One region of the Pantoea sp. B65 genome, then DNA from elsewhere that is predicted to be linked to it. Evidence: predicted binding sites of a transcription regulator. Region 1 holds the regulator's gene; the other holds the start of a gene.
What was found. The regulator CRP, encoded in region 1, controls carbon source genes, mostly activating them, when cyclic AMP is high. The targets are predictions, from matches to a motif close to ATGTGANNNNNNTCACAT.
Positions count from the first base shown of each region.

Region 2: a site for CRP is predicted at 2,327-2,344, ahead of epd (erythrose-4-phosphate dehydrogenase). Genes of this name have one in related genera too.

Region 1 is NZ_JAHXPU010000015.1:470,888-476,526, reverse strand. Features, by position in the region: gene JWF83_RS05005 (DUF3289 family protein) at 43-828, shown strand; gene JWF83_RS05000 (DUF943 family protein) at 815-1,279, shown strand; gene JWF83_RS04995 (OsmC family protein) at 1,352-1,756, opposite strand; gene crp (cAMP-activated global transcriptional regulator CRP) at 2,067-2,699, shown strand; gene JWF83_RS04985 (YccS/YhfK family putative transporter) at 2,765-4,843, shown strand; gene argD (bifunctional acetylornithine/succinyldiaminopimelate transaminase) at 4,888-5,639, opposite strand, start outside.
Region 2 is NZ_JAHXPU010000009.1:3,446-9,084, reverse strand. Features, by position in the region: gene tkt (transketolase) at 228-2,219, shown strand; gene epd (erythrose-4-phosphate dehydrogenase) at 2,535-3,584, shown strand; gene pgk (phosphoglycerate kinase) at 3,607-4,770, shown strand; gene fbaA (class II fructose-bisphosphate aldolase) at 4,931-5,639, shown strand, end outside.

The DNA of each region.
Region 1 (5,639 bases):
TTATGCCAACTATGGACGAATCATAAAAACAGGATGTTATTTATGAATAACCAGCAACAAGCGCAATCCCTGCGGCTTCCCACCCGTCTGTTTGCCACGCAAAAAAAGATGGATGACTATTATGCAGCCGATATGCGCTATGGCGATCTGTCGCAGCACTGTCTGCAACAGCACTTCGGATTAAGGGATATTTCGACCCGCATTAATCCTTTTACTTATAAAGATCGCGATCATAGTGCGCGCGTTCTATTTGAGGAATTTCGCCAGTTATCCGATACATTCTCTTTTATCGGTGAGTATCAACCGATTATCCGCAAAATGATTAATCATATGCAATTTTGTAATGGTGAAAAATTTACCGATTATTTATTGAACAAAGCGCTTGCCGAACACCTCTCAATAAACAACTCATTAAATAAAATCAGAGAAACTATCATTTCACATTCACATTGGGATAAAAAATATTATCCCCGAGACAATTTCAATCAATTCGGCGTAGCTATAAATGCATCATATTTACCAAAATTTAACCGCTGGATAGATAATATTAATGGGCTAACTATTAGTGTGCATGACACCTGGGCAACACACATCACTCTTGAGTCACTGGGAATTAATGGTGATCGCTACCATGCAAAATTGCAATACCGCATACAGGATCACTTCGGTCTTGATGACAGTGATATTATTCACCGATTATACCGTCAGTTCCGTATTTTCCGCATCTGGTTTGTTCTGCAACGCTGGGAGGGTTATGGCTTTCGCCCGTTTATCAGTGAGATGAATACAATAAAAACTATTGAGGGCAGCCGTTTTGACAAAATTTAAATGGCTGATTATGACAGTGAGTATCTCAACAGGTATGCTCACTTGGTGGCTGATACTACCGACTAAAATCATTGACGTACATTACAAAAGTGACATCAGGAGCTACTACATTATTGTTAAAAATCTTCCATTCACCGATCGAAGAAAAATTCAATGGTGGGAAAATAATAAGCCACATTTTAAACAGCTATTCCATATCCCTGTTGATGAAAATGGCTATGCCATAAACTTTTGGATTGGGAAGTATAGGTCTGATTCAGGGACAGCCCAGGATAGTGACTTGTTGTGTTTTGACGATATGCAAAGTAAGGACAACTGTATAGCTAAGGATAATCAACCAATGACCATTTGGTTTTCAAAATATACAGATGAAACTATTTATCTCCTGAATAACTGGGATAATAAATATATCAAAGACAATAAAAGTGGCGCTATCCGAAAGCTTCGCTAGCCTGCGGACAGCATCTGAACGCAACAGGACCTGAAGAAGGTCCTGTTCACTTCGCAGGGCCTGGAGAACAGCTTACAGCGCGATAACCTCGTAGCTGTGAGTAATCTCGACGCCTTTGCCCAGCATAATCGCCACCGAGCAGTACTTCTCCGCGGACAGATCAACGGCGCGCGCGACTGCTTTGTCGGATAATGCTTTCCCGCTGACCACAAAATGCAGGTTGATATGGGTAAAAATGCGCGGCGCCTCTTCACGACGGGCAGAAGTCAGTTTCACTTCGCAGTCCGTCACATCGTTACGCCCTTTCTGCAGAATGGAAACCACATCAATTGCGCTGCAGCCCCCCGCCGCCATCAATACCATTTCCATCGGACTTGGCGCTTTATCACCGGAATTGCCGTCCATCAGCACCTGGTGACCGGATGCGGATTCTCCTAAAAATGTTAGCCCTTCTACCCACTTAACTCGCGCCTGCATAACATTATCCCCTAATTCATTCAGTTAACTTCAGAGTACGCTGTAAGCGGAAAAACGGCAACGGCGAGCGATTCACATCATGCTGAAGCGAGACAACAGGAGACACTTGCTGCAAGCTGTGCTACAAACAAAGCTGTAATATTTTCGTCGGCATCGATAAGCACGACGGAAGCGGGACGACATTATGAGCTAAGCTCTGAACAGAAGCCCGGACAACTTTCCTGATGGGAAAACGCTTGAATATTTCAACGCCTGCAGGGAACGAATCCCCCTGTTTTTAGGGCACGATTACAACAGAGGATAAAAGCGAATGGTTCTCGGCAAACCGCAAACAGACCCTACTCTCGAATGGTTCCTGTCACATTGCCATATTCACAAATATCCATCCAAAAGTACGCTGATTCACCAAGGTGAAAAGGCTGAAACGCTCTACTACATCGTAAAAGGCGCTGTAGCTGTGCTGATCAAGGATGAAGAAGGCAAAGAGATGATCCTCTCCTATCTTAACCAGGGAGACTTCATCGGCGAACTTGGCCTGTTTGAAGAGGGTCAGGAACGTAGTGCCTGGGTGCGGGCAAAAACTGCCTGTGAAGTGGCTGAAATTTCTTATAAAAAATTCCGTCAGCTGATTCAGGTTAACCCGGATATTTTGATGCGTCTCTCCTCTCAGATGGCTCGCCGTCTGCAGGTAACCTCAGAGAAAGTCGGCAATTTAGCTTTCCTTGATGTCACTGGCCGCATCGCACAAACCCTGCTTAATCTGGCGAAACAGCCGGATGCGATGACTCACCCGGATGGGATGCAGATTAAAATCACCCGTCAGGAAATCGGCCAGATCGTTGGCTGTTCACGTGAAACCGTCGGTCGTATTCTGAAAATGCTGGAAGATCAGAACCTGATTTCCGCACACGGCAAAACTATTGTCGTGTATGGCACTCGTTAAGCCAGCCTGAAACCACGGCGTGATGCAGTCGCGATCGCGCCGTTTTTTTATGTTGTGATCATCTGATGTGGCGGAGAATTATCTATCACCCGGAAGTAAACTACGCGCTGCGGCAAACGCTGGTGCTGTGCTTACCTGTGGCGGTTGGTCTGCTGCTTGGCGGTTTACAACAGGGTTTACTGTTTTCGTTAGTGCCTGCCTGCTGCAATATTGCTGGTCTTGATACCCCCCATAAACGCTTTTTCAAGCGTCTGATTATCGGTGGCAGCCTGTTTGCCCTCAGCAGCTTTCTGATTCAATGGATGTCGCAACACAGCATCCCGTTGCCGGCGATCCTGTTTGCTATGGCGATGCTGCTTGGCGTCACCGGTGAAATTAGCCCGCTACATGCCCGCCTGCTGCCAGCCTCACTGATTGCCGGGATTTTTACCCTGAGCCTTGCCGGTCATATGCCGATGTGGCAGCCGCCATTACTCTATGTGCTGGGCACCATCTGGTATGGGGTATTTAACTGGTTCTGGTTCTGGCTGTGGAAAGAGCAGCCGCTGCGCGAGTCACTGAGTTTGCTGTATCGCGAGCTGGCAGACTACTGCGATGCCAAGTATAGCCTGCTGACCAAACTGACCGACCCGGAAAAAGCGCTGCCACCGTTGCTGGCGCGTCAGCAGAAAGCTGTCGACCTGATCACTACCTGCTATCAGCAGATGCATATGCTGGCGGCCAACCGTGATAACCACCATAAACGCCTGACGCGCGCCTTTCAGGTGGCGCTGGATCTGCAGGAACATATCTCGGTCAGTCTGCATCAACCCGAAGAGGTGCAGAAACTGGTGGAGCAGAGTCATGCCGAAGCCGTCATCCGCTGGAATGCGCAGGTGATCGCCGCACGCTTGCGCCAGCTGGCCGATGACATCCTTTACCATAAACTGCCCGACCGCTTCAGTATGGAGAAGCAATTGCAGGCGCTGGAGAAAATCGCGCGCCAGCACAGCGATAACCCGGTAGGTAACTTTTGCTATTACCATTTCAGCCGTATTGCACGGGTGCTGCGTACTCAGCGCCCACTCTATCAACGCGACCTGATGGCCGATCGACAACGCCGCCTGCCGCTGATCCCGGCGCTGAAAAGCTATCTGTCATTCAAATCATCGGCGCTGCGCACTGCCGGACGCTTCGCGGTCATGCTGATGTTTGGCAGCTCGATGGCGCTATTTTTTAATATTCCTAAACCGTACTGGATCCTGATGACAATTATGTTTGTCAGCCAGAATGGCTACAGTGCAACGCGCGTGCGTATTCAACACCGTGCCTTAGGCACGCTGGCGGGACTGGTCATCGCCGCGGCAACCTTGCGTTTCAGCGTGGCGGAAGGTTGGGTGTTACTGGCGATGCTGGTGATTACCCTAGTGAGCTATCTGTTTATCCGCAAATTTTACGGCTGGGCCACCGTCGGTTTTACCGTGACTGCCGTCTATTCATTACAGCTGCTGACGCTGAATGGCTCGCAGTTCCTGCTACCACGCTTAATGGATACGGTGATGGGTTGCCTGATCGCCTTTGGCGGTATGGTCTGGCTGTGGCCGCAGTGGCAGAGCGGCTTAATGCGGCGCAACGCCCACGACGCGCTGGGCGCCTATCAGGATGCATTACAAATGCTGCTTGGCAGTCAACACAGCGCGGATAAACTGGCTTATCAGCGTATCCGGGTAAATCAGGCCCATAATGCGCTGTTTAACTCGCTCAATCAGGCAATGCAGGAACCCGGGTTTAATGACCGTTACCTGGCGGATATGAAGCTGTGGGTAACGCACAGTCAGTTTATCGTCGAGCATATTAACGCCATGACTATTCTGGCGCGTGAACATACCATGCTGACGCCAACGCTGGCTGAACGCTGGCTGCAATCCTGCGAGATTGCACTGCAACGCTGTCAGCAGCGACTGGAGTATGACGGTCCGGGGTCGGATAGCAATATTCTGGAAGAGCAGGAGGGACTGCAGCAGGGGCCGGAGACCATTATGGAGCGCCACGTAAAGCGCATTCTCGGCCATCTGAGCGTAATGCATACCATCTCATCGCTGGCGTGGAGCCAGCGACCACAGCACGGACAGTGGCTGGTGAGGAAATTGCGCAAACCGTCATAATATCAGGGTGACAGTTATGCCACCCGGTTAATGCCGCTGGGAAGTTATTTACCCAGCACCTTTTCAACTGCCAGGGCAAAACGCGCCATACCTTCAGTGATATCGGTCGGTTCGATAACCAGTGACGGCGCCAGACGAATCACGTTAGTCCCGGCATTCAGGATCATCACCCCTTCGGCCGCCGCCGCATTCAGGATATCGCGAGCCTTCCCGGCGTGCTGCGGTTTCAGCTCAGCACCAATCAGCAAACCTTTACCACGGATATCGCTGAATACATCCAGCTTCGCATCAATTGCTTTCAGTGCGGCAACAAACTGCTGACGACGGCTTTCGACGCCAGTCAGTACTTCCTCGGTATTGATAATATCCAGTGCGGTTTCGGCAATCGCACAGGCTAACGGGTTGCCGCCATAGGTGGTGCCATGAACGCCAGGCGCCATGGTTGAAGCAATCTCGTCGGTAGTCAGCATGGCGCTGATCGGGAAGCCGCCACCCAGCGCTTTCGCGGTAGTGAGAATATCCGGCGCCACCCCGTAGTGCTCATAAGCGAACAGCTTGCCGCTGCGTCCCATACCGCTCTGCACTTCATCAAATACCAGCAGCGCTTTATACTCATCACAGAGTGCGCGCAGCCCCTGAATAAATTCAGCGGTAGCCGGCATCACGCCGCCTTCCCCCTGAATCGGCTCCACCACAATGGCGCAGGTATGATCGTCGATCACCGCTTTTACCGCCGCCAGATCGTTAAAAGGCACATGCACGATATCAGCCGGTTTCGGGCCAAATCCGTCGGAAT
Region 2 (5,639 bases), on a different contig from region 1:
CAGATTTTCGCAGAATCATTTTTTTATAGCTGTTTAGCTGGTAAATGCATAGCCGATCAGGTCGCAAAGCGCGAATTGTGCCGGTTTTTTTGCAATATACGCCATGTACATTTCCCCTGTTTTTCATGTACATTGATTGTCGTCTTTCCTTTGGCTTTGCCTGATAACTGATTAATTACAATAAGTTAGGGACGGCGAAGCGAATCACCCCCGAACTGGAGTAGAAAATGCCTTCTCGTAAAGAGCTTGCCAACGCCATTCGCGCACTCAGTATGGATGCAGTGCAAAAAGCCAAATCTGGCCACCCGGGTGCCCCAATGGGCATGGCAGATATCGCCGAAGTATTGTGGCGCGACTATCTGAACCATAACCCAACCAACCCGCAGTGGGCCGATCGTGACCGTTTTATCCTCTCTAACGGCCATGGCTCAATGCTGATTTACAGCCTGTTGCACCTCACTGGCTACGATCTGCCGATGAAAGAGCTGGAAAACTTCCGCCAGTTGCATTCCAAAACCCCAGGCCACCCTGAGTTCGGTTACACCGTCGGTGTGGAAACCACCACTGGCCCACTCGGCCAGGGTATCGCTAATGCGGTCGGTTTCGCCATTGCTGAGCGCACGTTAGCGGCACAGTTCAACCGCGAAGGCCACGATATCGTTGACCATAACACCTATGTGTTTATGGGCGACGGCTGCATGATGGAAGGTATCTCCCACGAAGTTTGTTCACTGGCGGGTACGCTGAAACTGGGCAAACTGGTCGCCTTCTATGACGACAACGGTATCTCCATCGACGGCCATATTGACGGCTGGTTTACTGACGATACCGCAAAACGTTTCGAAGCCTACGGCTGGCACGTGGTGCGCGGCGTTGACGGCCATGACGCTGCGGCGATCAAAGCGGCGATCGAAGAAGCGAAAACCGTTAGTGACAAACCATCACTGCTGATGTGCAAAACCGTCATCGGTTTTGGTTCACCAAACAAAGCTGGCACCCACGATTCACACGGCGCGCCGCTGGGTGACGCGGAAATCGCCCTGACCCGTAAGCAACTGGGCTGGGAACATGCGCCGTTTGTCATTCCACAAGAGATCTATGCTCAGTGGGACGCGAAAGAAGCGGGTCAGGCGAAAGAAGCCGCATGGAACGAGAAATTCGCCGCCTACGCCAAAGCCTGGCCGGAACTGGCTGCTGAATTTAAGCGTCGTAGCGTGAATGCGCTGCCAGCCAACTGGCAGGAAGAGTCACAGAAATATATTGAGCAGCTGCAGGCTAATCCGGCGAAAATCGCCAGCCGTAAAGCTTCGCAGAACGCCATCGAAGCCTTTGGTAAGCTGCTGCCGGAATACCTTGGCGGCTCCGCTGACCTTGCGCCAAGCAACCTGACCATGTGGTCTGGTTCGAAAGCCATCAACGAAGATCTGGCCGGTAACTATATCCATTACGGTGTGCGTGAGTTCGGTATGACCGCCATCGCTAACGGTATCTCGCTGCACGGTGGTTTCCTGCCGTACACCGCGACCTTCCTGATGTTTGTTGAATATGCACGTAATGCTGCACGCATGGCGGCACTGATGAAGATTCGTCAGGTCATGGTCTATACCCACGACTCTATTGGTCTGGGTGAAGATGGCCCAACGCACCAGCCGGTTGAGCAGATGGCCAGCCTGCGCGTAACGCCAAATATGAGCCTGTGGCGTCCGTGTGACCAGGTTGAGTCTGCGGTAGCCTGGAAATATGCTATCGAGCGTCAGGATGGCCCGACAGCACTGATCTTCTCCCGTCAGAACCTGGCGCAGCAGGATCGTACTACTGAGCAACTGGCAAATGTGACGCGCGGCGCCTACGTACTGAAGGATTGTGCCGGTCAGCCGGAAGTGATCCTGATTGCTACCGGTTCCGAAGTTGAGCTGGCGGTGGGTGCTTATGATCAGCTGACTGCCGAAGGTCGCAAGGTGCGCGTGGTTTCCATGCCGTCTACCGACGCCTTTGACAAGCAGGATGCGGCCTACCGTGAATCTGTACTGCCAAAAGCGGTTAGCGCCCGCGTTGCTATCGAAGCGGGTATTGCTGACTACTGGTACAAATACACCGGCCTGAATGGCGCGGTGATCGGTATGACCACTTTCGGCGAGTCGGCACCGGCTGAAAAACTGTTCGATCTGTTTGGCTTTACCGTGGCCAATGTGGTTGCAAAAGCAAAAGAACTGCTGTAACCGCCAGCAGCCATTACTGGCTCTCCGGCGGCACTGAGGTAAAGGCGGCATTTATGCCGCCTTTTTCCTGAATTATTCCTGCAGTAATAACTCTTTTTTGTTCATATTTGTGATGTAGATCTAATATTTTGCAGCATAATTGATCACAATCATTCCCGCTATTCCTGACTTCCTTTATTCTGGCTGAAGCGTTTCAGTTGGCAGTTATGCCAACCTCAGTAAGCTAATTTGCGCGGTAAAATTCCCTGTACAAATTGAAACGGCTGGGACAGGCTATCGGCTGGATAAACAGGTGAATTGTAACGCAGGAGTGATATGACCGTTCGCGTAGCTATTAACGGCTTTGGACGCATCGGGCGCAACGTGTTACGTGCTTTGTACGAAACCGGGCGTCGGGCTGAAATTACAGTGGTTGCCATCAATGAACTGGCCGATGCCACGGGCATGGCGCATCTGCTGAAATATGATACCAGCCACGGGCGTTTTGCCTGGGATGTGCGTCAGGAGCGCGACCAGCTGTCGGTCGGCGACGATAACATTCGTATTCTGCATCTGGCGCAAATTGCTGAGCTACCGTGGCGCGAACTGAATGTTGATGTGGTGCTCGACTGTACCGGCGTTTACGGCAGTCGCGCTGATGGCGAGGCGCATCTGCAGGCCGGGGCAAAAAAGGTGTTGTTTTCCCATCCTGGCGGTAACGATCTGGACGCCACCGTGGTTTTTGGTGTCAATGAGCAAGCGCTGCGCAGCAGCGACCGCATTGTGTCGAATGCCTCCTGCACCACCAACTGCATTATTCCGATTATTAAGCTGCTGGATGACGCCTTTAATATTGAATCCGGCACCGTAACCACGATTCACTCCGCGATGCACGATCAGCAGGTGATCGACGCCTATCATCCCGATTTGCGCCGCACCCGTGCCGCCAGTCAGTCGATCATTCCGGTTGATACGCGCCTTGCGGCGGGGATTACCCGTATTTTTCCGAAATTTAACGACCGCTTTGAAGCTATTGCCGTACGCGTGCCAACGATTAACGTTACGGCCATCGATTTAAGCGTCAGTGTACGCAATGCTGTCAATGCCAGTGAGGTCAACGCCTTACTGCAAAATGCATCAGAAGGGGCATTTAGTGGTATAGTTGACTATACGGAACTACCGTTAGTCTCTATTGATTTTAACCACGATCCGCACAGTGCTATTGTCGACGGCACGCAGACGCGGGTTAGTGGTCAGCACCTGATTAAGACCTTGGTCTGGTGCGACAACGAATGGGGCTTTGCTAACCGTATGATCGACACCACGTTAGCAATGGCCGCAAGCGGTTTCACCCAGGACGCAGTCAGCGTCCGGCAAAACTTATGAGAATCAACCGAGAGGGTTCACCATGTCTGTAATTAAGATGACCGATCTGGATCTTGCTGGTAAACGTGTTCTGATCCGTGCGGATTTAAACGTGCCAGTTAAAGAAGGGAAAGTGACGTCTGATGCACGTATTCGTGCTTCTCTGCCGACCATCGAACAAGCACTGAAACAGGGTGCAAAAGTGATGGTAACCTCTCACCTGGGTCGCCCGACCGAAGGTGAATACAACGAAGAGTTCTCTCTGCTGCCGGTTGTTAACTACCTGAAAGACAAACTGGGTGCCGATAACGTTACCCTGGCGAAAGATTACCTCGACGGTGTTGAACTGACCGCAGGCAAACTGGTCGTGCTGGAAAACGTTCGCTTTAACAAAGGCGAGAAGAAAGACGACGAAGCGCTGTCGAAGAAATACGCCGCACTGTGCGACGTGTTTGTGATGGATGCTTTCGGTACCGCACACCGCGCCCAGGCATCAACCCACGGCGTAGGCAAATTTGCGCCAATCGCTTGTGCCGGTCCGTTGCTGGCTGCTGAGCTGGACGCCCTGGGTAAAGCGCTGAAAGCGCCTGCGCGCCCAATGGTTGCCGTGGTTGGCGGTTCTAAAGTTTCCACTAAATTCGACGTGCTGAACTCACTGGTAAAAATCGCTGACACGGTGATCGTTGGTGGTGGTATTGCCAACACTTTCGTGGCTATCGACAACAATGTCGGTAAATCTCTGTACGAACCTGACTTCGTGGCAGCGGCGAAAGGCCTGCGTGATGAGTTTGGTATTCCGGTGCCTACTGACTCTCGCGTCGGCACGGAATTCTCTGAAACTGCACCAGCAACCGTGAAAAAAGTTTCTGAAGTTCAGGATAATGAAGAGATTATGGACTTCGGCGACGAAACCGCAGAAGCCATGGCAAAACTGCTGAAAGAAGCCAAAACCATTCTGTGGAATGGCCCGGTAGGCGTGTTTGAGTTCCCTAACTTCCGTCGCGGCACTGAAATCATCGCTAATGCTATCGCTGACAGCGAAGCATTTTCTATCGCTGGCGGTGGTGACACCCTGGCAGCAATTGACCTGTTCGGCATTGAAGATAAAATCTCCTACATCTCTACCGGCGGCGGCGCATTCCTCGAGTTCGTGGAAGGCAAAGTGCTGCCAGCGGTAGCCATGCTGGAAGCGCGTGCTAAGCAGTAATTTTTGCGGCAGGGGTTTTGCCCCCTGCCAGTACGTTTTGCCTGCGATACCCGTTATGCTTCAGGCTGCGGTGCGCTGGCCGCGCCCCGCCTGATTCAGGCTATAATGGGCGAAACTGAACCAACTTTTTTTATACTGCCAACGAAACAGGACAAATAGCATGTCTAAAATTTTTGATTTCGTAAAACCAGGCGTTGTCACCGGTGATGACGTACAGAAGGTTTTCCAGATTGCGAAAGAAAACAAATTCGCACTGCCAGCAGTTAACTGCGTCGGCACTGACTCAATCAATGCCGTTCTGGAAACTGCTGCCAAAGTTAAAGCACCGGTTATCGTCCAGTTCTCTAATGGCGGTGCTGCATTTATCGCTGGTAAAGGCCTGAAATCCGATGTGCCACAGGCTGCGGCAATTCAGGGCGCAATCTCTGGCGCACACCACGTGCATCAGATGGCAGAACAGTATGGCGTGCCGGTAATTCTGCACACCGACCACTGTGCGAAGAAACTGCTGCCATGGATCGACGGTCTGCTGGACGCCGGTGAAAAACACTTCGCCGCTACCGGTAAACCACTGTTCTCTTCTCATATGATTGACCTGTCAGAAGAGTCTCTGGAAGAAAACATCGAGATCTGCAGCAAGTATCTGGCGCGCATGTCAAAAATCAACATGACCCTGGAAATCGAACTGGGCTGTACCGGTGGTGAAGAAGATGGCGTGGACAACAGCCATATGGACGCATCTGCACTGTACACTCAGCCGAAGGACGTTGATTACGCCTACGAAAAACTGAATGCTATCAGCCCACGTTTCACCATCGCTGCCTCTTTCGGTAACGTACACGGCGTGTACAAACCAGGCAACGTTAAGC